2 regions of the Caballeronia sp. LZ003 genome follow, and region 1 is predicted to be linked to the other one. Evidence: riboswitches for the same ligand, from Rfam matches in the RefSeq annotation. Region 1 holds a riboswitch; the other holds the start of a gene.
What was found. A riboswitch is a leader RNA that binds a small molecule or an ion and turns the genes downstream of it on or off. The one in region 1 is predicted to bind manganese.

Region 1 (15,257 bases):
GGTTTGCGGTGATGCCTGTCATGGACGCGGATTGGTGGCGATGAATTGCTTCACGGCGGCGTAGGCGGGCTTGGGCGTCTGGCCGTCGTCGAGGATCACGCCGTAAGGCCCTTCGCCGCCAGGCGGATCGTCGTAGAGCTGGTAGATCTGCAAGGATTCGATGTCGTAGCGCACCGCGATCGCTCTCAGGCCGCCGAGCATGTCGTTGGCAAGGAAGGCGGCCGCTTGCTGATCGGTGCCGAAGTCGGGCCGCACGCCCATTTCATTGATCCATACCGGCTTGCCGAACCGGGCAAGCGCGCCGATGACGTTGTAGCAACCCGTGCCGCCGCACGCGTGCTCGATGTTGCCCTGGTCGGAGTACCAGTGCCATGCCGTGATATCCCACGTCACGATGGGATGCCCGCCCGAACCGTCCGGCTGTGTGCCGTTCGCGAGCATCGTCACGAAGCCGTACTGCATCCACGCATTGCCGCCCATGACGATCTTTCCCGACGGGTCCATCGACTTGATGCCGGCGATCATGCCTCGGATGACGCCACGCGCAATCTGGAACTTTTGGTTGTCGAAGTCCGTTGGCCGCACGCCGTCCACCCATCCGGCGACCGTTGCCGAGCCGAGTTCGTTGGTGACTTCGTAGTAGGCGTAACGCTGCACACTCACGACGTCGCGCGCGAGCGCATAGGCCGATTGATACGCGGAGTCTTCATCGGCGAAATCGATGCCCATCAAGATCACCGGGTACACCGTCACCCCACCGGCGGCCAGCGCGTTGGCTACATTGGCGAGACGCATGGCGGTTGATTTGCTATACACCTCGTTGCGATACAGTTTGATGCCGAGATCCTGAAGCTGCGCTAATTGTCTGGCGGCGCCAGCGAGATAATAGACATCGCCATAACTGTTGTGACCGTTCATTCCGTAGAATAAATCGCTGGCGACGGGATTTATGGCGGCGGACGCGGCGTGATGACGATAGCGTGAATTATCGACGCTCGATGGCACGTTAGCGCTGTCCGAACCACCGCAAGCGGTTAATAACAGACTTGCTGAAAAGATCGCAGGCAAAACAGGTTTTGTGTTTCTGCAAAAACTAATTAAGCGATGAGCGATTTGCATAATCCAAAATAAGCCGATGACGTGTGCTCGCTGTTGTCGCGGAAAATTAAATTCATTCGCGGACGCGAAGACAGGTGAATAGCGCGATGCTGATAACGCGAAGCGCAAGCGGGGCCGCGCCTTTTGCCGATGGCAATGGCGCGGTGCGTCGAGAAATATAGACGGTGACAGACGGGATAATCAAGACTTAATCGCGTCACTTTCACGAGCCGCGCTTATCTTTGCGAGATAATCGAAGAGCGGAGGATGTAATCTTAATGGCGACAGCGATTCAGGCTTCAGAAGGAAACGCGTTGCGAGATTTATTTGGTCGGAAAAATTAAAGCTGAATAGTCAGCGGCAATGCGCGGCGCATTTGAAAATAGAAAATTCGCGACGCGCCGCCCACGACGTGTTGGAGAGAATGATAAACGACGTATGCTTCTGACCTTTGTCGTTTCAATCGACTTCGCGCGTTCTCGAATTACGCACCCGATCCAATACCGCGCGGCACTTCGCCAATTTGCCGAAACACGCTCAACCAGTCTTCCAGATGCCACGTCTTCGACACACGGTCATCGCGTATCTCATGGAACGAGTGAATGGCAAATCGAACCGGCTTCGATGTCGCCGCGATGCCCATCAACGGACCGGACTGCGTACCGCTCACTTCCGCGCGCACGCCGACGCGATTGTCCTGAGTGAGCATGTCTAGAATCTCGATGCGCATGTCAGGCAGCGCAGCCGCCATCTCCGCGAAGATGGGAATCATCTGGTCGGGACCGGCCTCGAAGCCGGCCGGCTCAGGCAGATATTCCCAGTCCGACGTCACGGCTTGGCGCAGCAAGTTCACGTCCTTTTGCGCGAAGGCGGCGTAAAGACGCTCGACGGCCGCGCGGGCTTCTGACTGGGTGATGTGTCCTGCCTCCATGGTGCCTCCTGAGCGTTAGGGATGCGGCGTTGCAACCCACTTTAACCCAATGGTCCGGATCGGGTGATCTGTCGTGTTAAGCTCGCATTTCTTCGTTGGGGAGTAGCCGGCTTTCCCGCCCGGGAAAGCGTCCATGTCAACACGCTCGGTCTTTCGACCGTGGCATGGGCAGCCGTCACAGGTTGGCAAGACCATCGACAGAATGCGCTTCCGGTCGGGCGCGCCTTCTGTCCTTGTGCTTGCCCGACCAGACCAGAGCGCTACTCGATGAACCTCGCTTCCACCGTATTCCTTGCTTTCGCCATGTCCACCGACGCCTTCGCCGCCGCCGTGGGCAAAGGCGCGAGCCTGCATAAACCGCGCATCGGCGAGGCGCTCAAGGCGGGAGTCATCTTCGGCGTAATCGAGGCGCTCACACCGCTCGCCGGCTGGGCGCTCGGCCGCGCCGCCGCGCAGTACGTCACCGCGTGGGACCACTGGATCGCTTTCGGCCTGCTTTTCGTGCTCGGCGCGCGCATGATCCGCGAAGGCTTAAGCAAATCGGCTCACGAAGAAGAGAAGCCCAATTCACATTCCTTCTGGGTCCTCGCCGTCACGGGCTTTGCCACCAGCATCGACGCGATGGCGGTCGGCGCGGGCCTCGCGTTCATCGATGTCGATATCTTCTCGACCGCCGCGACCATCGGCTTCGCAACCATGCTCATGGTGACCATCGGCGTGATGGTCGGACGGCTGGTCGGCGCGACTATCGGCAAGCGCGCGGAGATCTTGGGCGGGCTGATTCTAATCGGCGTGGGCAGTGTGATCCTTGCGGAGCATCTTGGTTACTTGAGTTGATGCGAAGTTCTGCGTGTCGCGTTAGAAAGCGCCGCCCAAGCCACGAACTCACCACTTCGCCTCATCCGTTCCCGGCGGCACCGATGGCCTCGCGTAACCCGCCGGCGTGCGCTCGAAGCGCGCGCTCGGCGTGACCGCGCGCAGCATGCCGAAACCCGATTTGCTTTCCTCGGTGTATGCGGCGATGTCCGGCCGCGCCGTCTTCAACCCTCCGTCGATACGTCCAAGCCCGCGCAGCCAGTGTCCCGTCTGTGCGAGCGAAACCTCCACGTGCCAGCTACCGCCTTCCGTTTGTTGCTTCCATAGCGCGGCGGCCGCGCCGAATGCCATCAGAAAGCCGCTCGCCATGTCGAGCATCTGCATGGGCAGCGCTCGCGGTTTGCCATCGCCCTGCGCTTCGCCTTCGGCGGCGTTGAAGCCTATCGCGGTCTGCACGAGCGAATCGAAGCCACGCCGATCCGCCCACGGACCTTCCGTGCCATAAGCCGACAAGGACACGTACACGATGCCCGGCCGCCGCGCCACCAGCGCCTCGGGCCCGAAGCCAAGCTCGGCGATCCCGCCCGGCCGATAGCCTTGCGAGAAGACATGCGCCTCATCGATCAGCCGCCACAGCGTCGCGCGACCGTCTTCCGTGCGCAGGTCGAGATGCGCGGAGCGCTTGCCGCGACTCGTCTCGGCGATAGCGGGAATGTTCGGCAGATGCGGCGAATTCACGAGCATCACGTCCGCGCCGAACGAGGCGAGCGCTCGACCGCCCGTGGGACCGGCAAGGATGCGCGTGACGTCCAGCACGCGGATATCGGTCAGCGGGCGCGCGTCATTGTCGAGCGCGGGCAGCGCGAGTGGCGCGGCGTCGCCGATACGCGTGATCTTCAGCAACGGCTGCGCGGCGATGGCTTTGGCTTGCGGCGTCGCATCCCATTCTTCGAAGCTGCGCAGCATCGTCACGACGAGGCCGCGTTCGGCGCACGCGGTTTCGTAATCGTTCGCGCGCCATTCGAGCAGCGCGCGTTCGGCATCGGCGCGCGTGGCGCTGTGCGGGTCGAGACCCAGCACGCGCAACGCGCCATCCTGATGATGCTCGAAGTTCGCGTGTATGCGCACGTAGCCATCGGCCGTGCGGTAGAGGCCCGAGAACTCACCCCAGGTCTCGGGTTCGGCACCATCGACCGTGAACCAGTCGGTGCATTCGACGGCCGCGTGCGTCATGTCGACGCTCACGCGCTGGCGGTCGACGCCGCGCGCATGAGCCAGCTCGGAGGCCGCGAGCGCTGCCGCCGCGATGGTCGATTGCGCCGCTTCGCCCACGGCGAACGATGACGGGAACACCGGGTCGTGTCCGGGTAGATCGACGAGGTGGAGGGCATCGTCGGGGAGGCCGGCGAGTTGCCAGAGATTCGTAAGCGTTGCGAAAGAAGTCATGGCGATGAGTGCGCGCGGGTCAGCGATGACGCATTGTCGCGCCGATTGGTTGAGCGCGCACGTTGCGCTTGTCTAAAGCGCGTGGATTAGCGGAAAAAGTGGTCCGCGAGGCGGCGCAGGCGGTCGCGACTTGACGCCGACGGCTCAACGCTTGGCATAGGCCCGCAGGATGCCAACCGCCAACCGCCCGCACACCCTCACTTCCCCGCCATCGCCAACACGCGCTCCAGCTCAGGCAAATCCACCGGTTTGACCAAATGCGCGTCGAACCCGGCCGCCCGCGTGCGCGCCATGTCTTCGTCGGAACCAAGACCCGTCATTGCGGCGACGATCACGCGCTTGCCTTCATCGCGCATCTGACGAATGACGTCGAAGCCCGTCATGCCCGGCATCGATAGATCGAGCAGCACGACTTGCGGACGCGTCGTCCCGAACGATGCCAGCGCTTCCGGGCCGTCATACGCCGCGCGCGCCGCGTGACCGAGCATATCGACGAGCAAGGTCATGCTGTCGGCCGAGTCGCGATTGTCGTCGACAACGAGCACGTCGAGCTGACGGCTCGCCACCGCATTCGGCGCGGAAGGCGGCATGATGCCCTGCGTGGGCGGTTGCGCGAGCGGCAGCCACAAACTGAACGCGCTGCCTTTGCCAGTGCCGCCGCTCTTCGCCTCGACGTGGCCGCCATGCAATTCGGCGATCGCTCGAACCAGCGTGAGGCCGATGCCAAGCCCGCCTTCATCCGGATGCGCGCCCGGCGCATGCTCCTGCACGAAAAGATCGAACACGGAGGCGAGCGCATCGGCGGAAATGCCGCGACCCTGATCCGTCACGCGCAGAAGCGCCGCGCCGCCGCGTGGACCGATTTCCAGCCGGATGGTCGACTCGGGCGGACTGAATTTCGCCGCGTTGTTGAGCAGGTTATTGAGCGCTTGCACGAGCCGCGTCGGGTCGCCATTGACGAAGAGGCGCTGGCCACTGTCGTCCACGTCGAGCCGCTGCCCGCGCGCCTCGAAAAGCGGCTGGCTCGCTTCGACGCTCAGGTGCACGACATCGGCGATATCCACGGTCTCGGTCGCGAGCCGGATCTTGCCGGAACTCACGCGGCCCGCTTCGAGCAGATCGTCCACCAGCTTGGTCAGATGCGCGAGCTGCCGGTCGACGATATGGCGGCTGCGAATGACATCGGCATCGTCGGAAGCCTTCAGTTTGAGAATGCTCACCGCGTTGCGAATGGGCGCGAGCGGATTGCGCAGTTCATGGCCGAGCAACGCGAGAAACTCGTTCATGCGGCGGCTCGACGCCTCGAGTTCTTCCAAACGCCTGCGCGCGGTCATGTCGCGCGTGATCGCGACGAAGCCTTTTTCGCGGCCATCGGCGGCGGGCAGCGCGCTCAGAATGACGTGCGCCCAGAATTCCGAGCCGTCCTTGCGCGTGCGCCAGTCCTCGTGTTCCGTGCGGCCGCGTTCCGCCGCGAGACGCAAGTCGTCGCCAGGACGGTCGCGGCCCTGTTCGTCCGACAGATAGAAGAGCGCGAAATGCCGGCCGATCGCTTCTTGCGCGGTGAAGCCGTAGAGCGCGCGCGCGCCGTCGTTCCACGAACGGATGATGCCGTCGTGGTCGAGCATGCAGATCGCGTAGTCGCTCACCGAATGGATGAGGAGCCGCAGGCGTTCGTCCGCTTCCGTCGCGCGGCGGCGATCCGTGATGTCGTGAATGAAGCACGCGAACTGCCGCTGCCCGTCGAACCACACTTCGCTGATGGTCAGCTCGGCGGCGAATTCGCTGCCGTCGCGGCGCAGCGCATGCAGTTCCACGCGCGTATTCATCATGCGCGCCTCGCCGGTGGCGAGATAGCGCGTGAGACCGGCGCGATGCGCATCGCGATAACGCTCTGGCACGATGAGCTGCGCGAGTTCGCGGTCGAGCGCCTCTTGCGCGCGCCAGCCGAAGAGGCTGGTCGCAGCCTCGTTCCAGTCCACGACCATGCCGGCTTCGTCCATGGCGACGAACGCAATATGCGCGTTGTCGAGCACGGTGCGGCGACGACGCATGGCATCGGCGAGCTTTTTTTCGTATTCGATACGTAACGACAATTCGACCGTCAGGTCTGCATTTACGCTTTGATTCTCTTGCAGGAGTTTGCGGTTCTCCTGCGCGATTTCCTCGCGTGCAAAGGTTTCCGCAATGCACGCGCAAAACGCGTTGAGAATGGAGATATCGCTTTGGCTGAAGTAATCGGCTTCGCTTGAAATGAGTTTCAGCACCGCGACCGACCGGCCTTCGTAAATGACCGGCGCGACCACCATGGATACAGCGCCGACGGCTTCGCATGCAGCACGATCCACGCGATGATCATTCGCCGTATTGCGGCTGATGAGCGCTTGTTGCCGCGTGATGCACAAGCCCGAAAGACTGCCCGCGGTCGGCAGACGCGTGCCGACGCTTTTCGCGGCGACTCCGCTCGCCGCGCAATAGACGAGCTGATCGCCTTCGATCCACTCGACAACCGCGGACGCCACGCCGGCAACTTCCCTCAAGGTATCCGTGACTCTTTGCAGATAAGCGGGAAGCGGCAGCCGGGAATGGGCGAGACTTGCAAAAATAGCGAACCAGCGCTGAAAGTGCGCCTGACGGTTATGTTCCGCCTTTGATTTCATGTTCGGAGTCGAAGCCTCGAATTGCGAGTGCATAGCTCTTGTTCCAATCGACGGATCGCGAATTGTAATCGCGGAAATATCGAAAAGCGCAGCCGATATTTTATTTTGGTATTGAAACACAAAATCCTGCGCAAACGTTTGCGAGGAGAGGAAATTTTGACTCCGCTTGTAAGGCGAAGCTGAATCGCTTAGGAGTCGATACGGCGAAACCCGCCTTTCGGATGCAAGTCATGCATGCCTTTTAAACGCCGGACCGATTGAAAAACAATATTCTTTGTAGCTTCAGCGGTAAAAACAGCGAACTTCGAATACCGATTTACTTGCCTTCGTCAGAAGCCGGTAAATTTTGGCTTCGGGCTTCGGGCTTCGGGCTTCGGGCTTCGGGCTTCGGGCTTCGGGCTTCGGGCTTCGGGCTCATGCAGTCCGCGCCGCCGGACGAATGCCGGATGGCCGCGCCGCCTTGAACCAGCGTTCTGCCGCCACCCAACGATTCTTGCCCGCGCGCTTGGCTTCGTAGAGCGCGTTGTCGGCGTCGCGCAACACGCCGTCGAGTTCGCGGTCGTCGTCGCTGAACTTCGCAATGCCGATACTCACGCCGATCCCAAGCGCCATCCCGTCGTTCGCCATGAATGGCTTCGACAGTTCGCGCACGAGCGTATCGGCGAGTGCCGGCGGGTCGGCTTCGGGCGGCGTTACGATCACGAATTCGTCGCCGCCCAGGCGCGCGACCAGCGCGCCTTCGCCCGATACCAGGCGCAAGCGTTTCGCGACGAGCGCGAGCAGCGTGTCGCCAATTTCGTGGCCGTGATCGTCGTTGATCGCCTTGAAGCCGTCGAGATCGAGATAGAGCAGCGCGCTTTCATCGTTCTGATAACGCTTGCCTGGCACGCGCGAGCGCAACGCCCGGAACAGACCGGCGCGATTGAGCAGGCCGGTGAGCTCGTCGTATCGCGCGCGGCGGTCGTTTTCCTGCTCGGCCTTCATCGTCGTGACGAGCATGCCGTTCAGGCGGTACGCGGCGGCGCTCATCGCGAAGAGATAAAACGGAATCTGCAGGCACGTGACCCAGAGCGTCGGCTCGCCCGACAGGAGTGCGCCTACGCAGCACGGCCCGAGCGACAGGAAGATCATCACGGCGACCAGACGCGGCGCGCCGAAGTTGCGAAAACAGATGCCGCCGACCATCGCGGCCGCCGACAAAAACGAGAGCGTGGCCGCGACCCAGTCGCCGGAGAGCACGCTGACGAGGGCGCCGTAGCCGACCGTCGCGCCCCACATGGGCGCGAGCAGCACGTAGAGATCGGTGAACGTGGCGCGCCGTTCGCGCGCGCGGCGGCGTGCAAGGACGAGCACGACGAGCCGCACGAAACACACGGCGATTTCGAGCGCGAGCCACACATGAAACGCGATGGTCGGATGACGGCGCGTGAGCACCCAGGCGACGAGAATCGTGTTGAGCACGCCGCCCGCGAAAATGGGCAGCGTGCCGAACAGACTGCCGACCAGGGCGACGCGAATTGCGCGGGGGATGTCCGGCCCCGCGTGCAGTAACCACTTGGCTGCCCGCAAGCGGGGCAGCGTGTACACCTCAGTCAGTTGGTCCATGTCGGTGCGATGCGCGGATCGGCAAAGGCCGGAGTGGCGAAAAGCCATCCATCACAACGGTTAACGGCGAGGGCGCGGGGAGCTTTAGGGCGCCGATGACGGCCGTTCGACGCAAAGCGTTCCGCCTCCACCGATCGAAGCCGTAAAGGTTTACCCCTGCAACTCCTTCATTGACACGCCCCGCTTGTCTCAACTACGCTGAATGTACATTGGATGCACTGAACGTTTTCAGCGCAAACCGAGGCCCTCACCAGGAGACATCGATGGAGACGCGTGCGCGCTGGACTCTCGTAAGTCTGTTGTTCGTAGGTGGAGCGATCAGCTATCTCGACCGGGCGGCGTTATCGATCACCGCGCCGCTCATTTCCCGCGAGCTCAACCTCGATCCCGCGCAACTCGGCATCGTGTTTTCCAGCTTTTTCGTGGGCTACGCGATCTTCTGTTTCGTCGGCGGCTATTCGGCGGATCGATGGGGACCGAAATCCGTGCTCGCCGTCTCCATGCTCGTCTGGTCGCTCTTTTGCGGATTGACGGCAACGGCGGTCGGCATCGTCAGTCTGTTGCTCGTGCGCATTGTCTTTGGCATGGGTGAAGGGCCGCTCTGCGCCAACATCAACAAGCTCGTGTCGAACTGGTTTCCGCGCAGGCAGCAGGCGAGCATGATCGGTATCGCGAATTCCGGACAGTCGGTCGGCGCGGCGATCGCGGGGCCCGTGGTCGGCTTTCTCGCGCTGGCGACGAGCTGGCGTACGTCGTTCGTGATCATCGGCGCGGTCGGCACGCTCTGGGTGCTCGCGTGGTTGCTGCTGGCGAAGGACAAGCCGTCGACGCCCATCGAGGAATCCGCCGAAGCCCTCGCGCAAGACGACGCGGCCCTCGCCGCCGATGGCTCCCCCGCGCCGCTGTCCACTTACCTGCTGCGCCCAGCGATCCTTTCGACCGCGTTCGCCTTCTTCGGCTACGCCTACATCCTGTACTTCTTCCTGTCGTGGTTCCCGAGCTATCTGACGATGGCGCATCACCTCAGCATTCAGAAGATGGCCGTGGTGAGCGTGATTCCGTGGGCGGTCGGCGCGACGGGCCTCGTGGTCGGCGGCCTGGTCTGCGACTGGATCTACAAGAAGACCGGCCGCGCCATCTTCGCGCGCAAGATCGTGCTGATCACGAGCCTGGGCGCGGGCGCGGTGTGCATCGGCGTGACAGGCACGGTGACGGACCTGACGAGCGCGGTCACGTTGATGGCCATCGCCGTCTTCTTCATGTACGCGTCGTACAACACCTACTTCGCGATCGTGCTCGATACCGTGGAAAAGCGGCGCGTCGGCGCGGTCGGCGGTTTCGTGCACTTCATCGCCAATCTGGCGGGGATCGTCGCGCCGGCCTTGACGGGTTTTCTCGTGCAATGGTCCGGCAACTTCAAGAGCGCGTTCTTGCTGACCGGCGCGATCGCCGCGCTCGGCGCGATCTTCGTCGCGGTGTTCGTAAGACCGCCCAAGCCTCAATTGCAGCTTCAACCCGAACTCGCGTAACGGCGAAAAATCATGCGACATTACGCGACTATCGAGGAACTGCGCATCGCCGCCAGGAAGCGCGTGCCGCGCATGTTCTACGACTATGTCGATGCCGGTTCGTGGACCGAATCGACGTATCGCGCGAACAGTGACGACTTCGCGCAACTGCAGTTCCGGCAGCGTGTCGCCGTGGATTTCAGCGAGCGCAATCTCACGACGACGATGGCTGGTATCCCCGTTTCGATGCCGGTCGCCATTGCACCGACCGGCATCGCCGGCATGCAACGCGCGGATGGCGAGATTCTCGCGGCGCGCGCGGCCGCGCGCTTCGGTGTGCCGTTCACGTTATCGACGGTCAGCATCTGCTCGATCGAGGACGTCGCCGCGCATACGCAGAAGCCTTTTTGGTTTCAGCTCTACATGATGAAGGACCGCGGTTTCATTGCGGACCTGATTTATCGCGCGAAAATTGCCGGGTGTTCCGCGCTCGTCCTCACGCTCGACTTGCAGATTCAAGGCCAGCGCCACAAGGACAAACGGAACGGTCTGTCCGCGCCGCCAAAGCTCACGCTGCGCAACCTCGCGCATCTGTCGCGCTATCCGCGCTGGTGTGCGGGCATGCTGGGCACGCCGCGCCGCACCTTCGGCAATATCGTCGGACATGCGCCGGGCGTGACGGGCATCGCGTCGATGGCCGACTGGGCCGCGCGGCAGTTCGACCCGACGCTCACGTGGCAGGACATCGACTGGGTGCGCAAGCAGTGGGGCGGCAAGATCATCCTGAAGGGCATCCTCGACGAGGAAGACGCGCGCATTGCCCGCGATATCGGCGCGGACGCGCTCATCGTTTCGAATCATGGCGGGCGTCAACTGGACGGCGCGCCTTCGAGCATTTCCATGCTGCCGCGAATCGCAGAAGCCGTGCATGGCGATATCGAACTGCACATGGACGGTGGCATCCGCTCGGGACAAGACGTGTTGAAAGCGCTCGCTTGCGGCGCGCGCGGCGTGTACATAGGCCGCGCATTTCTGTATGGACTCGGCGCGGAAGGTGAAGCGGGCGTGACACGTGCGCTCGAAATCATCCGCGATGAACTCGATATGACGATGGCCCTCGCAGGCGTCACCGATACACGCGCGATAGACGGCCGCGTATTGCGCTCAGGCGGCTTTACCTCCGGGCGCGGCGCGCTGGAAACACCGGTGCGCATGCAGGTTGCTTGAATCACGGAAAAAAGGAGACTCGCATCATGCTGAAGGCATTGACCCCGCAACAGGTTGAACATTTCCAGCAACACGGCTATGTCGCGCCCATTCGCGTGATGTCCGAAGAGACCGCACTCGAACTGCGCAAGCGCCTGGAGGACTTCGAGCACGAGAAAAGTTCGTTCGCGAAGAAGGCGCTCAACGTAAAGAGCCATCTGCTGTTTCCGTGGCTCAACGATCTCGTGCGCAACGACAAGGTAGTCGATGCAATCGACGATCTCTACGGCGAGAATCTGCTGGTCTGGGCAAGCAGCTTCTTCATCAAGAACGCGCGCGACCCGGCTTACGTGTCGTGGCATCAGGACTCGACGTATTGGGGATTGTCCAAGCCCGATGTCGTGACCGCGTGGGTCGCGCTTTCGGAGAGCAACCGTTCGAACGGTGCGATGCAGGTCGTGCCGGGCACGCATCTGCTCGACCAGATGCCGCATCGCGATACCTTCAACGAGCACAATCTGCTCACACGCGGGCAGGAAGTCGCGGTGGAAGTGGATGAAGCGCAGGCGGTATCGATCGAACTCGCGCCGGGCGAGATGTCGCTTCATCATGTGCGAATCGTGCATGGCTCGCCGCCCAACCATTCGGACAAGCGGCGCATCGGCTATGCCATCCGCTATATCCCGACTTACGTGCGCCAGCTCGAAGGCGAGGACAGCGCCACGCTCGTGCGCGGCATCGATACGTACAACACCTTCGAGCACGAGCCGCGTCCGACCGAGGAACTGGACCCGGCGTTCGTCGCGCTGCATCAGCAGATCGGCGAGCGCAACCTGAACATTCTCTACAAGGGCGCGGGACAAACCGCAACCGGACGACGCTAGACGCATGACGAACACGAAATTCGAAGCAGCGGTCTTGGAGCGTAAAGGCGAGCCCTTGCAGCTCAGGCGCGTCACGCTCGGCAATCTGGCCGACACGGATGTGATCGTGCGCGTGAAGGCGACGAGCCTGTGCCATACCGATCTCGAAGCGGTGCGCGGCGACTTACGCACGCCGCTTCCGTTCGTGCCGGGACACGAAGCGGCGGGTATCGTCGAATGGGCGGGCAACGCAGTGCGCGGCGTGAAGGTGGGCGACCATGTCGTCACGTCGTGGAATCCGCATTGCGGCGCGTGCTTTTACTGTGCACGCAAGCTTTCGATTCTCTGCCAGCCGTATCGCGATCACGCGGCGCAGTCGTTCCATTTCGATGGCGCGCCTCGCCTCTTTCTCGACGATGGCGCGCCCGTGCATCAGTTGATGTATTCGGGCAGCTTCGCGGAGTTGTGCGTGGTGTCGGAAGAGTGTGCGGTGAAGGTGCCCCACGAGATGCCGTTCGACCGCGCGTGTCTCATCGGCTGTGGCGTGATGACGGGCGTGGGCGCGGCGCTGAATGTCGCGAAGGTCGAGCCGGGCAGTACCGTGACGGTAATCGGCTGCGGCGCGGTCGGCTTGTCGGCGGTGCAGGGCGCGCGGCTCGCGGGCGCGGCGCGCATCATCGCGGTGGATCGCTCGTCGGACAAGCTCGATCTCGCGCGCGCGGTCGGCGCCACTCACGCGCTTTCAGCCGACGACAACCTCGCTGCCGCGCATGCCGATCTGACCCAGGGACGCGGCGCGGATTACGTATTCGAGGCTGCGGGCAATCGCGCATCGCTGCGGACAAGCGTGGAGCTTGCAAGGCCCGGCGCGCATGTCGTGTGGCTCGGCAAGCTGCCGGCGGAAGAAGAGGCATCGTTTCGTTGGGCGAGCCTCATGGGCGAGAAACAGATCGTACGTTCGAGCTACGGCGGCGCGAACCCGGCCAGCGACTTTCCGATGCTCGCCAAAGCGTATCTCGACGGCTCGCTGAAACTCGACGAGTACGTGACGTCGCATATCGCGCTTGCCGATATCAACGACGGCTTGCAAAGGCTCGCCACCGGCGCGGAGCTGCGCGCGGTCATCGAATTCTGAGCGAACGTCATGCGTCATCCCGACATGCAACCCGGCTGGATCGACGCGCCGCATCGCAGCGCGACGCTCGGGCGCTTCGCGCTGGAATCGGGCGAACATATAGACGATCTGCTCGTGTCCTACGTCGTGCACGGCGATATCGGCGACCGCGCACGGCCCGTGGTATTGGGCTTGTGCGCGATCGGCAGCACGCATCATCGGCTGGACTTTCTGATCGGCGAGGCGCGTGCCTTCGACCCGCAAAGCGTGAACATCATCGTCGTGGATGCGCTCGGCAATGGCTTGTCGAGTTCGCCTTCCAATGCGTTGAGCCAGGGCGGCGAGCGCTTTCCGCGCTTCACCATCCGCGACATGGTGAAGAGCCAGAAGGCGCTGCTCGATCATCTCGGCATCGATGAAGTGGCCGCCGTGGTCGGCGCGTCGATGGGCGGCATGCAGGCGTTGCAGTGGGGCGTGACGTTTCCGCGCTCCATGCGCAAGCTCGTCGCGCTAACGCCGATGGCGAAGACCACGCCCTGGTCGCAGGCGATCAATCATGCGGGACGCAGCGCGCTTTCTAAGTCGAACGGAGACTGGAGCGCGTGGCTCGCGGTGATGCAGATCATCGCCATGCGTACGCCCGAACGCTTCGCCGATGACGCCGCGAAAGCGGGCAGCACATACGCCTGGCTCGATGCGCGCGCCGCATGGTGGGCGACGCAGCGCGCCGATCCGCTCGACTGGATTGCGCAGTCGCATGCCTACGATACCCACGATGTCGGCACCACCCCCGGCTTCGATGGCGACACCGCAAAGGCGCTGGCCGCGATTGCGGCACCCACGCTCGTCTGCGTGCCCGCGCTCGATCTCTACAATCCCGTTGAAGCGGGCGTCTGGGCCGCGGAGCACATTCCGCAAGCGACCTTGCTGCGGCTGCCCTGCACGAGCGGGCACATGATGGCCTCGGAAGCGGACCCTCAGGCGGCGGCGCAGCTGAACGACGCCATCGCCGAATTCATGCGGTGACGGCGCATACGTGCTGGGGTATGGTTGAGCATTGATCGAATCTGCACGAAGAACACATGAGCCAGTTGAACACCTACGCGACGAATGCCGCCGATACCCCGCCGCTTGATGCAGGCGGCTCCATCCAGCATCGCACTTACCGGCTGTTGCGCGAGATGATCGAGGACGGACGTATCGCGCCTGGAGAAAAGCTGCTCGAAGCGCAGGTCGCGAAGTCTTTTTGTATCAGCCGCTCGCCTGCGCGTATTGCGCTTGCGGCGTTGTGCGCTGACAAGATCATCGTCGAGAGCGAGGGGCGCGGGTATCGCGTGGCGGGAACGGCATCGGCGGAACGCGCGGGCAAGGCGGCCGTGCTCGACAAGGTCGAACTCACTAACGAGCCGCAATGGCAGCGCATGTATGCCGATCTGGAGCGCGAACTTTGTACGCGCGTGCTGTTCGGCTCGGTGCGTATTACCGAGGAAGCGCTGGCGCAGTACTTCGACGTGAGCCGCACTGTGGCGCGCGGCGTCATGGCGCGCATGCATAGCGTGGGCGCGCTGTCGCAGGACCGCAATGGACACTGGATTGCCGAACAGGTGACCGAGGCGCGTATTGGGCATCTCTTCGAAATGCGCCGTTTGCTCGAACCGACCGCGCTGGTGCATGCCGCGCCGCTTGTTTCGCGCGAATTTCTCGAAGGCGTGCGCGAGCGGCTCATCGGCGCGATCGAGGCCACGCATCGCGGCGGCGCCGAAATGGACATGGCGGAAACAGACCTGCATATCGACCTGCTCGCGCATTGCCCGAACAAGGAGATCGTCTTTGCGCTGCAGCGTACGCATGTGCTGTTCGTGCCGACGCGCTATTTGAGCGACCCGTATCTGCAGATTCCCGATCAGCTCATCAGCGATGCCTTCACGGAGCATCTGCGCATCATCGACGACATTCTCGCCGGCAAGCCCGAACGCGCGGCGCAGACCTTACAGGAGCACATCGGCGAAGCGG
Region 2 (15,257 bases), on a different contig from region 1:
TGCCGGCTGGCATGACAACGGCAATCACAATGGCTGGGGACGTCGCGGATAAGAACGGCGCAGTCGGTTGCGGCTGCGGTTGCCGGAGCTGCAGCGGCCGGAGCTGCGGTGGCGGTCGCAGTTGAAGTCGCCGTCGCCGTCGCAGTCGCAGTTGCACTTACGGTGGCGTTCGCCGTCGAAGTTTCGATGGCACTCGCGGTCGTTGTCGCAGTTGCGATGGCACTCGCGGTCGCCGTTGCCGTCACAGTTGCGTTGGCAGTTGGAGTCGCAGTCGCACCTACCGTGGCAGTCGCCTTCGCAGTTGCGATGGCACTCGCGGTCGCCGTTGCCGTCGCAGTTGCGTTGGCAGTTGGAGTCGCAGTCGCACTTACGATGGCAGTCGCCTTCGCAGTTGCGATGGCAGTCGCGGTCGCCGTTGCCTCCGCAGTTGCGATGGCACTCGAAGTCGCAGCACGAGCCACCGACGCCCCGCACGCTCCATCAACAGGTCAGGCATCCGCAATGTCGTCGCGAATCCCGAAAAGCTTGCGCAACTGATGCGCGACACCCGCCTCGAAGTTGTTGCCAATACGCGGTACGTCCGGCAGCCGCTTGATGAGATCGGGATTCGCGTTGTTCATCATGAACGGATGCCCTGCCGTTTCGAGCAGATCGATGTCGTTCATGTTGTCGCCAAACGCGACGCATTGTGCGGGATCGATATCCAGTCGCTGCAAAACGTAGCGCAGCGCGCGTCCCTTCGATACATCCGAAGTCATCACCTCGAGACAGTCCGGCAGCGAATAGGTGACGTACAGCGAGTCGCCGAATTCGCGCTCCAGATTTGCCGCTGTCTCTTTCAGATCGGCCGGCTCGCCGATATACAGCACCTTCGCGATGTTCTCGCCGTCGTGCTCGCGCAGATCCATCACCTCGTACTTGAAGCCCGAATCCTGATGGAAAACGAGCAATTGCGGCGCGTGGCGGTCGATCAGCCACGCGTCGTCGGCGAAGAGGTTGACGATCACGCGCCCATTGCCGCCCGCAAGATCCGGTTGCACCAGACGGCGAACGGCGGCGGGATCGAGATCGCGCGAGTAGATGCGTTCGTCGCCAGGCGCGTGCACGCGTGCGCCGTTCGACGTGATCAGATAGGCGTCGACACCGAGCACATCGCGAATACCCGCGACGTCGCGATAATGCCGCCCCGTCGCGATCACGATAGGTACGCCGCGCGACGCGAGCGTGCGAACGGTGGTCGCGGTGAAGGGGTCGAGCTGGTGGTCGCTGTTGAGAAGCGTGCCGTCGAGATCGGTTGCAATGGCCGAGTACATGAACTGCCCTGTGTGAGCGGATCGAAGCTGCCGCGAAGCGGGCTATTTTATCGCGCCCGACGATGCGCACGTCTCGCCAGTTCCAACGCGCCAGCGGCCGAATCGGCGCGCGGGGATCGCACGCGTTCGCGCAAGGCGGCAGGCACGAACGGCTCGTAAAGCGCGGCTAGTCCGCCGCACAACGCAACAGGCAGCTTGCCCGCGGGATCGAGCGCGCCGACGAGCGTCTCGATCTCCCGTGCGGCCTGCGCGAGCAAACGCGCCGCCGCCGGATGATCGCGGAACTCGAAGACGAGCGGCGCGAGCGTGGCGTACACCGTCTGATTGGCGGCGCAGAGCCACACGACAAGGCTGTCGCGATCGCTTGCGCCGGTGCGTTCGAGCAGTGCGCGCGACCAGCCGTCGGCATCCGCGCGACCGTCGAGAACGCGCTGAAGATGCACGACCGCGCGCAGGCCGAGCCACGCGCCGCTGGCTTCGTCGCCGCTCGGAAAGCCATAACCGCCGGCGATTCGGCATACACCGGCTTCATCGAGCGATGCCGCGATGCTGCCCGTACCGAGCGCGACGATCACGCCCGCGTCGCCTCCGTGCGCGCCAAGAATCGTGGTGTAGGCGTCGCTCTCGACGCTCAACGCGCGCACGCGTGGCGCGTGAGCAAGAAAGCCCGCGAGCCAGTCTGCGTTATTGACGCCAGCCAAACCGCAGCCGAGCGAGCATGCGTTCCAGTCGAACGGCAGACCGGCGCTTTCCAAGGCGCGCCGGCAGGCATCGCCGATAGCCTGCCACGCGCGCTCCACGCCGAGCGCGAGCGCCGAGGGACCGCCGCTCGCGCGCGCGAGTTCGGCGCCGCCAGCATCGGCAAGAATCACGCGCGTGCCGCTGCCGCCGCCGTCGATGCCCAGCAGAAAGCCGTCGGAAGAAGTAAGAGTCGAGGTAGTCATGGCCGCAAGCTTACCGGTGCTGGCGGCGCGCGCCAATTGGCCGAATGGCCGAGGTGGCGGAAAGCGGCCCTTCGGCTATCCTGACGCGATCCGAAAACCGAGAAACGCAATGGCCGATACCGACGCAACCCGCTGCTCCTGGGCGACCGCCACGACGGACGCAATGGTCCACTATCACGACACCGAATGGGGCGTGCCCTCCCGCGACGATCGTCACCTCTTCGAAATGCTGGTGCTCGAAGGCGCGCAGGCCGGGCTTTCGTGGTCGACCATTCTCAACAAACGGGAGGGCTACCGCGCGCTGTTCGCGGACTTCGATATCGAGAAAGTCGCGCGCTTCACTGCAAAGGACATCGAGCGGATCGTCGGCGACGCGCGCGTGGTGCGTAACCGCATGAAGATCGAATCGGCGGTGCTCAATGCGCGCGCGGTCCAGCAAATTCAGGCGGAGCACGGGTCGTTCGCCAGCTTCGTGTGGTCGTTCGTCGGCGACGCGCCGATCGACACGCCCCGGAGCGCGGACAATCCAACACCAGCATCGACGCCCGAGTCGGACGAACTCAGCCGCGCGCTCAAGAAGTACGGCTGCAAGTTCATCGGCACAACCATTTGCTATGCGTTCATGCAGGCGACCGGCATGGTCAACGACCACGCGGCGACGTGTCAGGCGCGGCAAAAAATCAAGACGAAACGGAAAGCGCCCGCCAAGGCCAAGCAATGAGCCCGGTCCGATATGGAAAATCTTTGCTTTTTGGCAACATGCCTGAGTGCAAAAACTACGCATCAGGGAAGATCCTTATAGCTGACGTTTTTTTGCAGTGAAGCAGCGCTAAAACCTTATTGGATAAGGGTTTCCGATGCTTCTTCCGCACTGCACGAACGTGCGGTTCATGTAAAAATGGCGTCCTCGCGTGCGCCACCGCACCTTTTTACCGAGCCGAACCGTTATAACTGTCGGTAAGCGGATCGTTCAAGGAATCAAGAATCCGACGCGAGCATAAGGACGCTATGAGACCTAGGCGTCCAGGCCGGGAAAACCATCATGCTCGAAGCAGTACCCGGACAGCAGTCGCAACAACGCCGCTGTTCCGGTGCCGCAAGTGCAGGTTGCTCGAACTACTCAACGCTTGGCCGCTGCGCAGGGGCGCAGGGGAGAATGAATATGAAAAGCCTTAACTTCCTGACCCATCAGGACATTTTCAACCGCGCAGTCCAGCATCTTCTCGTGCAAGGACAAGCCGCATTGCTGCCACACGGCGGCGGCGCGTATCGCGGATACTGCGGCGGCTGCCCGATCGGCAGCTTCATTCAGCCGCGCGACTACATCACGGCGATGGAAGGCATTCCCATTCGCTACATCGCGAAGGCGCCCGAAGTGGTGCCGGCGTATATGGATGTAGGCGTCGCGGGTCTCAAGCGTGCGCTCTTGCGCGCGCGTATCAACGTGTTCGATCCCAACACCGTCGAGTTGCTCTCCTGCCTGCAGAACGTGCATGACGTTTTCGGCAAATGGGAATGGCGCGAGCGTCTTGCTTCGATCGCGCGCCAGTTCGGTCTGTCGGCCGAGCTCCTGAAAACGGCTGCATAAGCGCTTCGGGTGTCGAGATGTTGAGCCCAATCACGATGTTGAGTCCAAAGGACATCTACCAACGCGTCAGCCGGCATTTGCTGGAGCAAGGCGCGGTATCGGAAGATGACAACGGTTCCTGCCGCCTGCGCAGCGCGAACGGGCGCAAATGCGCAATCGGTTCGCTGGTGCGCGACGAGCATTACGACCCGGCGCTCGAAGGCGTGGGAATTTCGTACTACCGGCACGCGCACGACGGCAAGCTATTGCGCGCGCTGTATGCGTCGAATGTGAATGCGTACGATCCGAACGTGATCGATCTATTGATGGAGCTGGAGCAGATTCACGACGACTCGAGCGTCGAGGAATGGCCACATCGGCTCGCGGTACTCGGCAAGCGTCACGCGTTCGTCTAAAGACCGGCGGTAGAAAGCAAAACGGCGGTGCGCCCTTAGGGGTCGCACCGCCGTTTGCCTTTGCCGAACCAGATTCGCACCCGGCCCGAGGCGAAGACGCTTAGTGCATCTTCTTCGGCAGCATCTGGCTGCGCAGGCGCTTGCGCAGACGCGAAACGGCTGCTGCCTTCTTGCGCTTGCGCGCGGTGGTCGGCTTTTCGTACGACTGGCGCTCGCGGAGTTCCGCGATCAGGCCATTCTTTTCGATCGTGCGACGGAAACGCCGAATCGCGACATCAAACGGCTCGTTTTCTTTAAGGGTAATGGTGGTCATGTAAATCCTGTTTCGCTAAACGTATTTCTAACTGCACGACGGACAAACCCGCCGCGCGCCGGCACTCCGATCGTCCACCCAACACGGCGGACACGAGCAAAGCGGCCACGGAGGCCGGAAAAGAGAGAGAGTTGAGATTCAGTTGCGCGCTCGCTGGAAAGACGTGAACGCGCATTTGGAGCCGTCTGCTGCACATTGAGCATTTTCACGCTCGACGGCAAAGGCAAAAATCGGACACATTTCTCGATTCGGGCGCGATGTTACCAGAACCTCGCGCCCGTGCCAACACCTCGGTTCACTGCAAGCCTTTGATGCAGCGGAATTATTTTTGCCAGGCGCTGGCTTCGTCGAGCGCTTTGACATCTTCCGGCGTGAGTTGCAGGCGCGTGGCTTCCGCAAGGCTTTCCAGTTGCTGCACGGACGTCGCGCTGGCGATAGGCGCGGTCACGCTCGGGCGCGCGATGATCCACGCAAGCGCGACCGTCGCGGGCGCCGTGTCATTGCGTTTGGCGACTTCGACAAGCGCATCGACAATTTTTAAACCGCGGTCGTTAAGATACTTCTCCACACGCGAGCCGCGCGCCTTTTCCTGCGTGTCTTCCTTCGAGCGGTACTTACCCGACAGAAAGCCGCTTGCAAGACTGAAGTACGTCGCCACGGCGAGCTTGTTGGCCTCGACGACCGGTTCGAGATCCGTCTCGTAGGCTTCGCGATCGTAAAGGTTGTATTCCGGCTGAAGGATTTCGTATGCGGGCAGTCCCGACTCCTTCGAGATCTTCAGCGCCTCTTCCACCCGCGCGCCCGAATAGTTCGACGCGCCGATCACGCGCACCTTGCCTGCGGCGATGAGCTTCTGATAAGCGCCGAGCGTTTCTTCGAGCGGCGTGTTTTCGTCGTCGCGATGCGAGTAGTACACGTCGATGTAATCGGTCTTCAGGCGCCGCAGCGAGTCGTCCACCGCCGCCGCGATATTCGCCGCCGAAAGCCCCGAGCGCGTGCTCAGCATGCCGACCTTGGTCGCCAGCACGATCTTGTCGCGCTTGCCGCTTTCCTTGAACCACTTGCCGATGATCGTCTCCGACTCGCCGCCCTGGTGCCCGTCGATCCACGCGGAGTAAACGTCGGCGGTATCGACGAAATTGAGGCCGTGATCAACGAACGCGTCGAGGATGGAGAACGACGTGCGCTCGTCCGCGGTCCAGCCGAACACGTTGCCGCCGAAAGAAAGCGGCGCGACTTTGAGATCCGATTTGCCGATGGTGCGTGTCTGCATGTGTGCTCCGGATGCTTGATGGGTACGGATCGAAAAGGATACGCGGGAACGCGCCAGTGCGCTCGGAGCGCTTTTCGGTGCCTCGCGCAAAAGCGCCGAACTGAGCGGTTTTTCCCCGCCAGTTCCGCCCTTCGGCTCAAGGTGGACGGCTCGATAATCCGTGCAACGCTACCGAAATGCCGAGACCATGAACACCTTCGAAGCACTGGACCAAACGCCCGCACACGTCGCGACGAACGCCGACCAGCAGTTCGAGGCCGATCTCGCCGATGTGCTGCAAGCCGCGATCCTGCAGCATCAGACGCTCAACCTGCACGAGGCCGAGAAGCTCTATCTCCTCGTTCTGGACGCGCGGCCGCAACACGCCGACGCCAACTTCAACCTCGGCATGCTGATGGCGCAGCGCGGTCAATACGAGGCAGCCGTGCCGTTCTTCGAAACCGCGATCGGCACGGACCCGACGCAGCATATCTATTGGGCTACGTATATCGACGTGCTGACGCGCAGCGGTCAGGTCGCGGCGGCGAATATCGTGTTCGAAGTCGCAGTCGCGCAAGGCATGAGCGGGCCGGCAATCGAGAAACTGGCCGCCGAACTGCGCGATGCGACAAAGTCGCGCGAAGGCATCACGGCGCCAAACGGCCGCACGACGCCGACGCCGCAGGAAGTACAGCAGTTGCATGCGCACTTCAATGGCGGGCGACTCGAAGAAGCCGTGGCGCTCGCGAAGACCCTGACGCAGCGCTTCCCCACTTTTCTGCTGGGATGGGAAGTCATGGGCGTGGCCCAGGTTCGCCTGATGGACCTGCAGTCGGCCATTCCCTCGCTACGCCGTTATTTGCAATTGAAGCCGGATGGAATCGACGTTCGCCGAATCCTGGCCGACTCCCTGCGCCTTTTCGACAAGTTCTTCGAAGCGGAAGCCGAATGCCGGCGCATGATCGAGCAGGACCCGAACTATCCGGAAGCGCACCGCATTCTCGGCGTGACGCTGCGCTCGCTGATGCGCCTCGACGACGCGCAAGCTGCTTGCCGTCGCGCCGTGGAACTCGCGCCGTTGTCGGCGAAAGCGCACGAAACGCTCGGCGTGGTGCTGATGGACCAGACGCGGTTCGACGACGCGGAGAAGCATTCGCGTCGCGCGATCGAACTCGATCCAACTTGCGACAGCGCGCACGAGAACCTGTTGTTCTGCTTGTCGCACAAGGAAGAAATCGACCGGAAGGCGTACTTCGAGCAGCATCTGTACTTCGCCGAGCAATGCGCGAAGCCGCTGCAATCGACGTGGAAGAAGCATCGGAACCAGCCGGACCCGAACCGCTGCATTCGCGTGGGCTTCGTCTCGGGCGACTACAACCAGCATCCGGTGGCTGTCTTCATCGAGCCGGTGTTCCGCTATCTCGTAAACGATCCCAGCGTCACGGTGCACGCGTACTACAACCGCTCGGTGACCGACGAGGTCACGCGCACGCTGCGCGATATCGTGCCGCGCTGGCACGACGTCTCGGGTTATAGCGATGCCGCGCTCGCCGACAAGATTCGCGCGGACGGCATCGACGTGCTGATCGATCTTTCGGGGCACACGGCCTATAACCGCCTGCTGACTTTCGCGCGCAAACCCGCGCCGATCCAGGCGACGTGGATGGGCTATCTCGGCACGACCGGCATGACCGCGATGGATTACTACATCGGCGATCGCCACTATGTGCCTGAAGAACAGATCGACGGTCAGTTCGTCGAAAAGCTGGCTTATCTGCCGGCGTATGCGCCTTTCAAGCCCTCGGAACATGCGCCGGCGCTCAACGCGTTGCCCGCGCTCACCAACGGCCACATCACTTTCGGCAGCTTCAACCGCTTCAACAAACTGCGTCCGCGCACCATCGCGCTGTGGTCGGAACTGCTGCGCGCGGTGCCGGATGCGCGCATGTTGATCGCAGGCGTGCCGCGCGACAACAGCCACACGATTCTGATCGATTGGTTCGAGAAGGAAGGAATCGATGTGAGCCGGCTCGAGTTTCGTCAGCGCTCGTCGCTCGTGCGCTATCTCGCGCATCACCTCGACGCCGATATCGCGCTCGACACGTTCCCTTACGCGGGCGGCGTCACCACCATGCAGGCGCTGTGGATGGGCGTGCCCACGCTCACCTTGCCCGGCGAACTGATCGCGAGCCGAGGCAGCACGTCGGTGCTTTCCAACACGGGCCTCGGTGACTTCGTGGCTCGCGACCGCGCGGACTTCGTCGCGAAGGGCATCGAATGGGCGGGCCGGGTCGAAGAACTCGCGCAGATCCGCGCCGGCATGCGCGAGCGCTGCCTGCAATCGCCGGGCTTCCAGCCCGACACGGTGGCCCGCGCGCTCTCCGCCAGCATGCGCCAGATGTGGCAGCGCTGGTGCGCCGGCAAGGCTGCGGCCACGTTCGACGTCTGAAGCGAATTTTTTAACGAAAGAAGTCGCTCCGTCTGCCGTTAAAGCTCTCAGACGGGGCATTCAAAAACCGCGAGCATCGGCAGCAGAGCCCCGCTGGGCAAGCTTTAGCACGGATTTCCAGGTATTTATCAGGCAAATCGAAACGAGCACTAAAGTTTGCCTAGCACGGGCCGAAAACCTAAACAAGCGGCCAAACAAACAAACGACGGACGCTTCCGCCAAACGATGGCGTTATCAACTCAGATAAATGCGCCAGGCCTCATCGGAGAAACAAAATGATCGGTATCAATAGCAACATCAACTCGCTGGTCGCTCAGCAAAACCTGAACGGCACGCAAAGCGCACTGTCGTCGGCAATCACGCGTCTTTCGTCGGGCAAGCGCATCAACAGCGCAGCAGACGACGCAGCTGGCCTCGCAATCGCTTCGCGCATGACCTCGCAGATCAACGGCCTGAACCAAGGCGTTTCGAACGCGAACGACGGCGTGTCGATGGTTCAGACGGCTTCGAGCGGTCTGTCGCAGATCACGGATAACCTTCAGCGTATCCGTCAGTTGGCCGTGCAAGCATCGAGCGGCTCGCTGTCGACGGCTGACAAGACCTCGCTGCAACAAGAAGTGACGCAGCGTATCAGCGAAATCAACCGTATCTCGTCGCAAACCACGTTCAACGGCACGAACCTGCTCGACGGCACCGCCGGCAGCAAGACGTTCCAGGTTGGCGCGAACGTCGGCCAGTCGATCACGATCGACCTCGGCTCGGCAGCAAACGTCTCGGCTCTGTCGCTCGGCGGCAGCAACCCGCAGAAGGGCACGGTCATCGGCACGGTCGACGGTCTGAGCCTGGGCAACACGGGTGCATCCGCAGCTGCCAGCTCGGCAACGATCACGTCGGTCAACGTCATCGCTGACGGCTCCGGCGGCTACACGTTCACCGACCAGGACAACAAGGCGCTCGGCAGCTCGTTCGCCTCGTCGAACGTGTTCACGGGTCTGTCCGCAGGCAGCACGAGCATCAGCCTGAACAGCACCAACGTTCCTTCGGCAACCGCAGCTCAAACGTCCGAAGTCGGCGCGCTGACCGCGAACAACACGCCGCCGCAAGTGTCGCAAATCGACATCAGCAAGGCGAACGGCGCATCGTCCGCAATCGAGGCAGTCGACAACGCACTGGATGCAGTGAACTCGCTGCAAGCTCAGTTGGGCGCCGTGCAGAACCGCTTCAGCTCGGTTGCCGCTACCCAGACCGCGCAGTCGACCAACCTGTCGTCCGCTCAGTCGCAGATCACCGACGCGAACTTCGCGCAAGAAACCGCGAACCTCTCGAAGGCTCAGGTTCTGCAACAAGCTGGTATCTCGGTTCTGGCGCAAGCGAACTCGATGCCCCAGCAGGTTCTGAAGCTCCTCGGCTAAGCATCGCCGACGCAGTAACCGGCGCGTCTCGATCACGGCGCGCCGGCGACGTACCCAGGGAGGCTTGCCTCCCGATTTGCATTTCCGCCAGAGGCGCCTTCATGACGAATCGCCTGCTGACGGCGCAGTAAAACGCATCTTCAACCGCTCACGGCAAGAAGCCAGAAACGGAGCCATACATGTCCACGGTAGCAACCACTTCGGCATCCACGGTCGATCCGACCAGCGCCGTCCAGCAGGCCGCGCAGTCGATCATCAGTGGCTCGACCAACTCCACGATGGATGTGAACTCGCTCGTCACCGCCATCGTCAACGCGAAGGTCGCCGGACAGACGGATGCGCTGACAGCCAAGCAAACCAAGGACAACACCCAGCTCACCGCGGTCGGCACGCTCAAGTCCGTGCTGTCGCTTTTGCAAAGCTCGGTGAGTTCGCTCGCGGACGGCACGACGCTCGGCGCCTTCACGGCGACCGGCAGCGGCAAGGGTCTGACCGGCACGGCCAGCACCGGCGCGGTCGCGGGCACTTATTCGGTCGCGGTCAGCAATATCGCCACCTCGCAATCGCTTACCTCCACCGCGTTCACCAGCACCGCGCAACTCGGCACGGGCACGATGAAGCTGTCGGTGGGCGGCAAGGACATGTCGATCAGCATCGACTCTTCGAACAACACGCTCGCGGGCATTGCGTCCGCGATCAACAAGGCAAGCGGTAACCCCGGCATCACGGCGGCGGTCGTCAACGGCACCGATGGCGCGCACCTCGTGCTGCGCTCGGCGTCGACGGGCCAGGCCAACGGCATTACCGTGGCGGTCACGCCGAACATGCAGTCCGACGGCACGACGCCCGACGACAACGGTTTGTCCAAACTCAACGTGGCATCGACGTTGAGCGCCGCCACGACAGATTCGAACGGCAATGCGGTTCCGGCACAGACGGCCATCAGCTCGTCGAACTGGACGCAGACGACGGCCGGCATGGACGCCAACTTCACCATCGCGGGCACGCCTGCCAGCAGCTCGACCAATGCGGTCACGACGGCGCTGTCCGGCGTGACGCTGAATCTCACGTCGGATGCGGTCGGCACGACGCAGACCTTGACCATCGCGCAGGACACGGCCACGCAGAAGACGGCCATCGATGGTTTCGTCACCGCGTACAACAACTTCATCACGACGGCCGCGTCGCTGACTTCGTTCGACTCGACCCAGGCAGCCGGTTCGCAAGGCGGCGCGCTGCTCGGCGACTCGATGATGAACACCATTCGCAACGCCCTTTCCAGCACGATTGCCAAGGGCGTGGGTTCCGGCACGAGCCAGGTGAACCTCGCATCGATCGGCATTACGCTGCAACCGGACGGCACGCTCAAAACCGACGAAGACGCGTTGACCGCGGCATTGTCGAGCAACTCGGGCGCGGTGGCATCGCTCTTCAATTCGAGCACGGGCGTAGCCGCGCAACTGAACAACAGCCTGACCGGATTTCTCGCGACAGGCGGTATTGTCGATACGCGCACGACCGCGCTCACCGCCGATCTTTCGAGCATCACGGACCAGCAGACCGCGCTCGCTTCCTACACGGCGCAATTGACCACGACCTACAACGATCAGTTCACCGCGCTCAATACGCTGATGTCGCAGATGGCGACGCAGGGCAGCTACCTGACCGCGCTCTTCGGCGGCACCAACAGCGCGGGCGCGCTGGCAAGCAACAAGTCGTAAGGATCGAACATGAACCAGCAAGAAATGATTCAACACGCCTGGGCACTGACCGAGGCGATCGAAGCAGCGGTCAACGAAGAAAACTGGGCGCGCGCGGCCGAACTCACAGAGGCGCGCACGCCGCTCCTGATGGCTGTGGAAGCGAATCAGCCGGCTGAATCGCTCGCGACCATTCGCCGGATTCAGGCGAGCATCGAAGCAACGATGGGCCGTGCGAACGCCGCGCAAGCCATGCTGTCGACGGCGTACCGCAAGTCGATGGATCAGGCGAAAGCCGCCGGACGATATCAACAAGCCGCGCGCTTCTAAAGTTTTTCCGGCACGCGCCGATAACCTTAATAAGAACAACGAGAAGAACGCGTCAGACATGACGCGGCGCTTCGCTCTTGATGCCCGCCTCGCGCGGGCATTTTTTATTTGCGTCGCTCGAAGGCTTCAGCGGCCGAGGGTTAAGGTCAGATAAGCCGCGTACAAGATGCCATTGCCAAGCAATGCCCACAACACCACGCCATTGCCGCGCGCGTTGAAGCGCAGCCATGCCGCCGCCGCGAGCGTGATCAGCACGCCGGTCAGCACTTCCACGCGCGGCTCCCACGGCGTCAGCATGATGCCGATGCCCGGCAGCAAGGTGCCCTGAAATACCATCGCGCCTGTGATGTTGCCGAACGCTAGCGTATCTTTTCCGCGTCGCGCCCAAAGAATGCTGTTCACTTTTTCCGGCAGTTCGGTCGCAATCGGAATGATGATGAGCGAGAGCAAGAGCGGCGATATGCCAAGCGCCGCCGACACGCCTTCCACACCGTGGATGAAGCCCTTCGCCCCGCCGACGAGCAGCACGATGCCGATCAGGAACTGCAGCATGATCGACCCGATACCGTTCGGCAAACCCACGCGCGTGATGAAGAGACGCTCGGGCGCTTCCGTGCCGTGTCCGCTTTCGACGAGACTCGCCGATGCCTTGAACGTGGTGATCACGTAAATCACGTATAAGCCGACGAGGCCGACCGCGAACATCGCCCGCACCTGCCACGCATGATGCGGCACGAACATGGCGCCGGCCGCAATCAGGAACGCGACGAGAAAGAAGTTCAGGTCGCGCGTGAAGCCGCTGCGCTCGGGCATGATCCGGCCGCGCAAGCCACGCGATTTGATGACCGCGAGCGTCATCAGGAAAGTGGAAAGCGTCGCGAGCATGAGTGGCGCGCCGAGAATGGCGCCAACACCGATTTCTTCGTTAACCGAACGGCTCGCCGTGCCGCCCAGCAGCGCGATGATCGGCACGGTCGTTTCCGGCAGCGCCGTGCCGACCGCCGCGAACAGCGATCCAGTCACGCCCTCCGATATGCCGAGCCGTTCGCCGAGATGTTCGAGCGCATTGGTGAAGAGTTCCGATGCGATGAGAATGACCGCGAGCATCAACGCGAGTTCGACGAAGAGCATCGTCATGCGGCACCTCGCGGGAAACGATGCAACGCGCATGCGCGAATGAGCGCGCAGCGAGACAGGGATTTTTGTAGTTGTGGGGACACGATGATTCCACGGTCGGACGTTCAGCGAACCACGATGCGCCATGCGCCGTCCGACCAAGAACGACAAAGCGCATCGATGGTCTCGCCAAACCGCCGGATGCGACAGCACCGACCGGTCGAACGCGCCACGGCAGCAAGGCCGAGGATGTTGACGCGTTCTCCTTCGCTGATGGAAGGAAGGCTACTCCCCAAAGACCGGGGCAGTGTAGCCTGAGCCGCCCGGTTCGGCAACCCGCACGGCGCGTTCGAGGCATAAGCGTATGCGCAACGATTCGTTGTCGAGCGGCGAGCGCTTCGCTAACCTAGCCGCGCGGATGCGCTACTTGCTCGCCACACGCGCACAGGGTAAAACCAGCCACAAGAACAATCGTAATGTGACCAGCCGGGTCACGGGAGATCTCATGCGCAACACACTTTTCGCTGCCGCCATCGCGGCGACGTTCGCCGCCGCGCCGCTTATCGCAATGGCCAAGCCGCTCACCATCTGTACTGAATCGAGCCCGGACGGCTTCGATGTCGTGCAGTTCAATTCGCTCGTCACGACCAACGCGTCGGCGGATGTCATCTTCAACACGCTCGTGTCATACGACGAGGCCGCGAAGAAAGTCGCGCCCGCGCTCGCCGAGAAGTGGGAGCTCAGCAGCGACGGTCTCACCTACACGTTCCATCTGCGTCCGAACGTGCAGTTCCAGACCACCGACTACTTCAAGCCGACGCGTCCGCTCAATGCCGACGATGTCGTCTTCACCTTCGAGCGCATGTTGTCGGACAGCAACCCCTGGCACAAGATCGCGGGCGCGAGCGGCTTTCCGCATGCGCAATCGATGGGTCTCGTGAAGCTCATCAAGGCCGTGACCAAGGTCGATGACAGAACGGTGAAGTTCGAACTCAACGAGCAGAACGCGACCTTCGTGCCGATCCTCACGATGGGCTTCGCATCGATCTATTCGGCGGAATATGCGGACAAGCTGCTGAAAGCGAACCAGCAAGTCGATCTGAACAGCAAGCCTGTCGGCACCGGTCCGTTCGTGCTCAAGAGTTATACGAAAGACGCGGTGATCCGTTATGACGTGAATCAGAGCTACTGGGGGCCGAAGCCTAAAGTCGATCGCCTGATTTATGCCATCACGCCGGACGCCGCCGTGCGCGCGCAGAAGATCAAGGCGGGCGAATGTCAGATCGCGTTGTCGCCGAAGCCGCAGGACGTGCTCGACGCGAAGAAGGACAAGTCGCTGAAGGTTAGCGAGACGCCCGCATTCATGACCGCGTTCGTCGCGCTGAACACGCAGAAGAAGCCGCTCGATAACCCGAAGGTGCGGCAGGCGTTGAACATGGCGTTCGACCGCACCACCTATACGAAGACGGTGTTCGAAAACACGGGAACGCCCGCGGTGAACCCGTATCCGCCGAACACGTGGAGCTATGATAAGAACATCGCGGCGTACAAGTATTCGCCCGATGCCGCGAAGAAACTGCTCGCGGATGCAGGCTTGCCCAATGGCTTCGAAACGACCATCTGGGTGCGTCCGAACGGCAGTGTGCTGAACCCGAATCCGAAAGCTGGCGCCGAACTGCTGCAGGCGGATCTGGCGAAGATCGGCGTGAAGGCGCAGGTGAAAATCATCGAGTGGGGCGAACTCATCAAGGAAGCCAAGCAGGGCAAGCACGACATGCTCTTCATGGGCTGGGCCGGCGATAACGGCGATCCGGACAACTACCTCTCGCCGCTTTTCAGTTGCAATGCGGTGAAGTCGGGCATCAACTTCGCGCGCTTCTGCGACCCGCAACTCGATAAGCTCATCGCGGATGGCAAGGTCACCTCCGACGTCGCGAAACGCACGAAGGCTTATGTGGACGCGCAAAAGATCATCCACGATCAGGCGCTGTGGATTCCGCTCGTTTATCCGACTGCGGCGGCAATCACGCGTGCGAACGTCAGCGGCTATAACGTGAGTCCGTTCGGGCGGCAGAACTTCGGGGCTGTGACGGTGCAGTGAGGGGTTCTAAGCGGGCGAGTACCGGATCACCCCGTCTTCGCCCGTCTCGCGCGTAAGCGTGCCATCCAGCCACAACAAGTTCAGATGCGCGAGCGCTTCGCCAAGTGCGAAGGTCATCTGATGGATATCGAGCTTGCGCTTGAACATGATCGGCACGATATCTCCCGCGCTGCACGGACGCTGCGTGCACGCCTCGACCACTTCCGCAAGCCGCGCGCGATGATGGTCCCGCAACTGACCGATACGCGTGAGCACGCCGCGAAACGGCTTGCCATGCGAAGGCAAGGCGAGCACATCGGCGGGCATGTGTTCGTAGCGTCCCAACGATTCGAGATATAGCGCAA

Region 2: it holds a riboswitch for manganese, as region 1 does, so the genes downstream of both, QCE79_RS00580 (sodium:calcium antiporter) here and mntP (manganese efflux pump MntP) in region 1, are expected to answer to the same signal.

The regions. Positions count from the first base shown of each region.
Region 1 is NZ_JARUXJ010000003.1:134,318-149,574, forward strand. It holds gene QCE79_RS18695 (PQQ-binding-like beta-propeller repeat protein) at 1-12, shown strand, start outside; gene QCE79_RS18700 (lipopolysaccharide biosynthesis protein) at 19-1,227, opposite strand; gene QCE79_RS18705 (ester cyclase) at 1,583-2,029, opposite strand; yybP-ykoY riboswitch at 2,115-2,281, shown strand; gene mntP (manganese efflux pump MntP) at 2,297-2,866, shown strand; gene QCE79_RS18715 (CoA transferase) at 2,915-4,291, opposite strand; gene QCE79_RS18720 (PAS domain S-box protein) at 4,489-6,948, opposite strand; gene QCE79_RS18725 (GGDEF domain-containing protein) at 7,363-8,553, opposite strand; gene QCE79_RS18730 (MFS transporter) at 8,817-10,082, shown strand; gene QCE79_RS18735 (alpha-hydroxy acid oxidase) at 10,095-11,288, shown strand; gene QCE79_RS18740 (phytanoyl-CoA dioxygenase family protein) at 11,315-12,151, shown strand; gene QCE79_RS18745 (Zn-dependent alcohol dehydrogenase) at 12,156-13,265, shown strand; gene QCE79_RS18750 (alpha/beta fold hydrolase) at 13,275-14,270, shown strand; gene QCE79_RS18755 (GntR family transcriptional regulator) at 14,327-15,257, shown strand, end outside.
Region 2 is NZ_JARUXJ010000001.1:121,703-136,959, reverse strand. It holds gene QCE79_RS00640 (PXPV repeat protein) at 1-52, shown strand, start outside; gene QCE79_RS00635 (Cof-type HAD-IIB family hydrolase) at 489-1,313, opposite strand; gene QCE79_RS00630 (BadF/BadG/BcrA/BcrD ATPase family protein) at 1,361-2,257, opposite strand; gene QCE79_RS00625 (DNA-3-methyladenine glycosylase I) at 2,367-2,978, shown strand; gene QCE79_RS00620 (hypothetical protein) at 3,420-3,845, shown strand; gene QCE79_RS00615 (hypothetical protein) at 3,881-4,240, shown strand; gene rpsU (30S ribosomal protein S21) at 4,341-4,553, opposite strand; gene QCE79_RS00605 (aldo/keto reductase) at 4,876-5,826, opposite strand; gene QCE79_RS00600 (glycosyltransferase family 41 protein) at 6,014-8,254, shown strand; gene QCE79_RS00595 (flagellin) at 8,530-9,666, shown strand; gene fliD (flagellar filament capping protein FliD) at 9,846-11,387, shown strand; gene QCE79_RS00585 (flagellar protein FliT) at 11,397-11,696, shown strand; gene QCE79_RS00580 (sodium:calcium antiporter) at 11,823-12,833, opposite strand; yybP-ykoY riboswitch at 12,951-13,118, opposite strand; gene QCE79_RS00575 (ABC transporter substrate-binding protein) at 13,318-14,913, shown strand; gene QCE79_RS00570 (MBL fold metallo-hydrolase) at 14,920-15,257, opposite strand, start outside.